Regions from separate parts of the Alkalihalobacillus sp. MEB130 genome, predicted to be linked through region 1. Evidence: riboswitches for the same ligand, from Rfam matches in the RefSeq annotation. Region 1 holds a riboswitch; the other holds the start of a gene.
The links. A riboswitch is a leader RNA that binds a small molecule or an ion and turns the genes downstream of it on or off. The one in region 1 is predicted to bind cyclic di-AMP.
Positions count from the first base shown of each region.

Region 1 (3,215 bases):
TTAAAAATAACTGTGTAGGAATATAAAATTCTGCTACATCCATTGTGGCAAGCCCGCCATTTCTAGTTGTAACGGATTGGAATAGGGCATAAAAGAAGGTTTCATGCCACGATTTATCAAGAAAGAAATGATTTCTTTCCAATAAAAGTATTCCAATAAAACCAACTAAAACAAGTAACCCAAATGTTGTTGTTGTTAATTTAGTATAAAGTGAAAAGCGCTTATTAAATGGTCGTTCTTTTGCCAGTAAGAACTCCTTTACTTCAATGAGAACAGGAAACCCAATTGCCCCTAATACTAATAAAATGATATTAACAAATTGAACGAAGTAATCATGAGCAAAGGGCTCTAGAGAACTCCCTGTAATATCAAACCCAGCATTTGTTGTGGCACTTACTGATGCAAAGAAACCTTGTATAAATGCTTCTTGCCAAGTCGGGAAGTATTGTAAGAAGTGAATACCGAGAATGAGTGCACCGATAGCTTCAATCGCTAAAATAATAAATAAAATCTGTTTCATGATCAAAACTAAGCCTGCCATTTCTCCGCGGTTTTGATCTGTCATAATTAATTGTCTTTCTCTTAATCCAATCTTTCGACGAAAGAGCATCCATACAAATGTTCCTAATGTCATAATTCCAATTCCGCCAAATTGCAGAACAAAAGCAAGAATAAACGTACCTGGAACACTGAAGGTTTCTGCTGTTGAGACAACAGTTAGTCCTGTTACACTTACAGCACTTACAGCCGTGAAGAGTGCCTCAATAAACCCCCATTCCGTTCCAGGATTACGTGCAACAGGTAGACTAAATAAACCCATTGCAATAATGACAGCAAAAATGTAGTACATAACAATAATCTGAACCGCAGTAAGATGACTTAGGTGCTGCCTTATTTTTCCCATCTCTATAAACCTTCTTCTTCAAATCTCTTTAAATCTCTTTTATGACCAATGACAATAAGGATATCTTTTTCATTTATCACATCTTCAGGCAACGGAGAAACATTGATATCTTCCCCTTTTTTAACCGCTAAGATCGTACAACCAAACTTGGCACGTACATCTAATTCAATGATTGAGCGATTATGAATTTTGTTTGTTGCTAGCAGTTCTACAATACTGTATTCATCAGACAACTCAATAAAATCTACAATTTTTTCTGAAGTTAAATGTTGTGCAATACGAACTCCCATATCATGCTCAGGGTGAATGATTCGATCGGCCCCTATTTTATCAAGTACCTTATGGTGATAAGCGCTTTGAGCTTTTACCCAAACATTCTCAACTTCCATTTCCTTTAATACGAGAGTAGTTAATATACTAGATTGAATATTATCGCCAATCGCAACTATGACGTATTCAAAGTTGCGAATTCCTAGAGATTGTAACGCTTTTTCATCGGTCGAGTCTGCAATAACAGCATGTGTAGAGTATTGTGCAAACTCATTTACTTTATGCTCTCTATTATCGATAGCTAAAACTTGATGTCCCATTCTATATAACTCCTTGCACACACTACCACCGAAACGTCCCAACCCAACAACAGCAAATTGTTTCTTTTTGTCTGCCATTTTTCTCCACCTCTTTTTATGCAAAATAAAATAGACCATCACAAAGAATGGTCTATTGAGACCCTTCTCTCCAAAATAACGCTGACGAGGTTAGCTGTCGGATTAGGGACTGAGAGTATCCCCTCTTACTTAGTAAGATTCACCCCAAGATGGAACATTTCCACCAAAGTTGGTTCCCCCGCTCGAAAAATGATTAAGCGACTAAAGGTTATTATTAAATTTAACTAATAGAGAATTTACTTCTTTTAGGTCGGGTTGTCAATACTTATTGTATAAATTTACAAATTGCAGTTTAGTTGGGTTTCATAATCTTGTCATATGTTTCTTTAGTACAGATGGCATAAAGCTCTGCCTCATTAGGAATAGGCTCTCCTAGCTTGGTTAGAATTTGAAAATCATTCCGATCAGAAATTAAATTAGCCCCGAGTTTTTTTAAATCTTCAAAAGCATCATTATATGTTTTCCAAATATGTTTTTTTGTGATTTTACGAATATCCACACCGCTTCTTCTACTTAGGAGTTCCATGATTAGCTTGCTTGATCCTTTATCGACAGCAGCTTTTGCCATCAGATCAGATAAGGCTTCATCAGCAATAATAAATTCATCTACATTCGCATGTTCGAAGTTTGAAATATGCTTTTCTTTAAGAATCTCAACAATGGTATAAATCTCTTGATTCATCTCTACTGCATAACTCTCAATGGCTGATACAATCAGAAGTGACTGTCCATCTGCAGCGACAGAGTTAAACTCTTTATCTCCTGTAAAAATTAAAACAGCTTTCGCCTCAAGTACATTCGCCTTTTCTAATGTTTCTATATCAGTTGCATCACCTTGTATGTAGGAAAATTTATCACGCTCTAAGGGAGATTTCGGTAGTGAATCGACCACAAGAATCTTTGCTTGGTCATCAATTTCTAAGATCTCATTCATGGTATGTTTAGCTTTATTGGACCAACCTATAATCACATAGTGACCTTTTCCCTTATAATTCAATTTCCCTTCCTCCTTTAATTTTCGTAAAAGTCCAAACCCTTCAACAATTTTGCCTATGACAATACCGATTAAACCAATTCCAAAAAAATATAAAAATAATCCAAATATCTTACCTATTGTGGTATCTGGAACGAAGTCACCATAGCCTGTTGTTGTAACAGTAGTCATAACATACCAAAATCCGATGAATGGATTTTCAAACATTTCAGGTTCCAACCAGTGAATAATAAAAGAACTGCTAATTAAAAAAATGACCGTTATCAAAAATAATGTTAGCTTTCTGATGTTAACAGCCATTTTCATTATTTCAAATATCATCAACATACAAATCCCTCCTTTTAGATAAGGTTTCCAATGTTAGCAACGTTATAAGTCCGAGCTTAAATATTTTCTTAAGTAATAGAATAGCCATATGTTGTAAGGGAATTTTCCTCATTTACGTGCGCATTAAATTTCATAGGTAAAAATAAACGCAAATAATATCAGAATAGATGGGGGTGATTGCTCTGGTAAACCTAACAGAAATGCTTAAAGGCGTGCTTGAGGGTTGTGTCCTTGAAATTATAAGTCGCAAGGAAACCTATGGCTACGAAATCACGAGGCAGCTTAAAGACCTTGGTTTTACAGAAGTTGTGGATGGAACTGT
Region 1 is NZ_JAOANA010000014.1:58,744-61,958, reverse strand. It holds gene N0O92_RS14830 (TrkH family potassium uptake protein) at 1-904, opposite strand, end outside; gene N0O92_RS14825 (potassium channel family protein) at 907-1,572, opposite strand; cyclic di-AMP (ydaO/yuaA leader) riboswitch at 1,637-1,782, opposite strand; gene N0O92_RS14820 (ion channel) at 1,865-2,893, opposite strand; gene N0O92_RS14815 (PadR family transcriptional regulator) at 3,094-3,215, shown strand, end outside.

Region 2 (3,215 bases), on a different contig from region 1:
ATTTAGTATGTAACGATAAACGATGAAATACTTTTGTATGCCATAAATCAGATAAAACAGTAAATCCAATACCACCTGTAATAAATAAAAAAGTAATTAGAATATTAACAACAGGGTCTCCAACATACCCCATCAAACTATCAGACCACAACGAAAATCCAGCATTATTGAATGCAGAAATCGTATGGAAAACACTTGTATATATTCCAAATGCCCAACCATACTCTGGGACCCAGCGCATAGATAACAAGATTACTGCTATAAATTCCATTGAGATAGCAAAAATAAATAATATTTTAACAAGGCGAATGACACCACCTATAGATGTCTGATTAAATGCTTCTTGTACCAACATTCGCTCTTTTAAGCCAATTTTTTTCCTAAGACAACAACAATTAATACAGCAAAAGTCATCAACCCTAATCCACCAATTTGGATAAGAATCATTATAACTACTTGTCCGAAAACCGTAAAATCCAGCCCCGTATCTAGTACAACAAGACCAGTTACTGTTGTTGCTGAAGTAGCAGTAAATAAAGCATCTAACCATCTAATAGGTTCTGCTGTTGCAATAGGCAACTTTAATAATAAAGTACCAATTACAATTGCTATAAAAAAACTTAATGCCAATATCTGCGGAGGTGACATTTGAATGTTTCGATGTAAAAAACCTCTTCTATCTAACATCGTTACATCCCTTCTTCTTCAAAACGTTTTAAGTCGGCTTTGTGTCCAATGACAATAAGTATATCTTTTTCATAAATCGTATCATCAGGCATTGGAGATACATTAATATCCTCACCACGTTTAATTGCCAAAATTGTACATCCAAACTTAGCACGAACATCTAAATCGATAAGTGTTGAATTATGTATTTTTCTTGTTCCAAGCAGCTCCACAATACTATATTCATCTGATAATTCGATATAATCGACAATTTTTTCAGAAACTATATGTTGTGCGATACGAATGCCCATATCTTGTTCAGGATGAATAATTCGGTCTGCTCCAATTTTATCAAGAACCTTGTGGTGGTAAACGTTTTGTGCTTTCACCCAGACATTTTCAACTTCCATTTCTTTTAATACGAGGGTAGTCAATATACTCGATTGAATGTCATCACCAATGGCTACAATCACATACTCAAAATTTCGAATGCCAAGAGATTGTAATGATTTTTCATCGGTTGCATTGGCTATCACTGCATGAGTAGAATGGGATGCAAATTCGTTAACCTTAGTATCATTGTTATCAATGGCTAACACTTGATGCCCCATTCTATATAACTCTTTGCAAACACTTCCCCCAAAACGCCCTAAGCCTATAACTGCAAATTGCTTCTTTTTTTCTGCCATTGTTTCCACTCCTTTTCCCAAATAAAAAAAGACCATCACAAAGAATGGTCTAAAAAAGACCCTTCTCTCCAAAAATAACGCTGACGAGGTTAGCTGTCGGATTAGGGACTGAGAGTATCCCCTCTTACTTAGTAAGATTCACCCCAAAGGTGGTTTTTAACCACCAAAAATGGTTCCCCCGCTCTAAAGAAGATTAAGCGAATAAAAGGTTAAAATTGTATTTATTTATAAAAGAGAATTTACTCCTCTTTTATATTCTTGTCAATATATTCTTTCTGAGTAACGTATCAATTTTTTTTAATAGATAGATTCAATTTCAGTTTCTATTTGTATCTCCTTTCCTAATATAATTTTATGATTCGTCCCAAATCCCCAAATACTAATCTTAATAAAGATAATGAGATGTTATCTTGATGATTTTTTATACGATTACCGTCTCCACTTTTTTGGAAAATACTTGTAACATATTCCAAAACATAATAAAACATGAAAAAGGGAAAAAACTCCCTTATATCTTTTACATGCTAGAAAAAATGCTACCCCAGTTGGATAACACCTTAAAAGTTTCGGATATTTTGATTTTTATACCTTTTCATTAATTCCTTCCGTAATATCAAATACAAACAAATTTAGTAGTGGCTCTTGGTATCCTGCTACCTTTAAATGTTGCATCTCGTTAACAACTTCATAAAACTCATCACTTTCATCTAAGTTTAGTCGTTCTAGCCCAGCATTGGTCAAAGGTACCTTTGAAGCACTTTTTCGATACTCGTCCAAGCCCATTCTCCATATACGAACACTTTCTTTGTATTTATTTTTTAAATACTTTGCAATTGCTATACCGTTCACATCGATATCACCAGAATAGTAAATCTCCGCACCGCTTTTAATTAACTTGTCTAATAGCAACATTCCAGAGAGTTTAAAATTCCCATGCGTACAGACGATAGGATACACTCCATCTATTTTATCTAAAATGCTGGAGTACACCCCGCTATTCTCTAAGACAAATACTTTCTTTCCTATTACCGGCTTTACTGTATCAATATGACGCAAAGCACGCAAAGGAATATTTTGAACAGATTCTTCTTGATTTGCCCAATACCACTGTTGCAACATTACATCTTCCCTAAAAGCCACAAGCCCATAACAAGTCACAAAACTGTGCAAGTCATCCTTTTCTAAGCCTACCATTGCCAACAAATTCACTTCGTCTTCCGCATTTAAATTGCTTCGGTAATCTCGGTCTTCTTTTTCGCAAAGCACCATCTCAATCGCCTGATAAAGCTTCTTATTTTTATCAAAAAAATGGGGATTCCCTGTGATTCTTTCCGCAAATAAAGGCAACTTTTCAAATTCCCCATCCGGCGGTAAATTTGATATTGCTCTTAGTATCACTTCAATTGAATCGTATTCTTGCTCATTATATAAAGCAATAAATCTAGAGGAGCCCTTTTCCTTTTCTAGTATTCTTCTAACAACTACTTGCGCGTAAGGATGAGGATACCCTTCCCTTAACTTCCTGAAGAACGCATTTTTCTTTTCTTCTTCCCGACGTTCTCTTTCTTTTTTTGGTATAATAGATTCTTTCGTTATTAACTCAACCATCTCGTATAATGTAATTTCCTCGAACTTTGAACCAATCAATCTATTTTCAAACTTTGATAAAGAAATGGTGATTGTTTTTCCACCATAAGCTATCCCCATCCACGATTCGATTGCGGTCCTTTCCTCATCCGAAGGGGCTATTTTCACAGACCCGCTTACATATCCCAAAGACTCTATTTTGCTTTTAAAAAGAGAGAAAAGGCGAGAAAACGCCCTCCTCCCAAAATACTCTTCTACTTCCCTTATAAAACC
Region 2 is NZ_JAOANA010000008.1:54,550-57,764, reverse strand. It holds partial or broken gene N0O92_RS09835 (TrkH family potassium uptake protein) at 1-687, opposite strand, end outside; gene N0O92_RS09830 (potassium channel family protein) at 690-1,355, opposite strand; cyclic di-AMP (ydaO/yuaA leader) riboswitch at 1,419-1,565, opposite strand; gene N0O92_RS09825 (TIGR02679 domain-containing protein) at 1,938-3,215, opposite strand, start outside.
Region 2: it holds a riboswitch for cyclic di-AMP, as region 1 does, so the genes downstream of both, N0O92_RS09830 (potassium channel family protein) here and N0O92_RS14825 (potassium channel family protein) in region 1, are expected to answer to the same signal.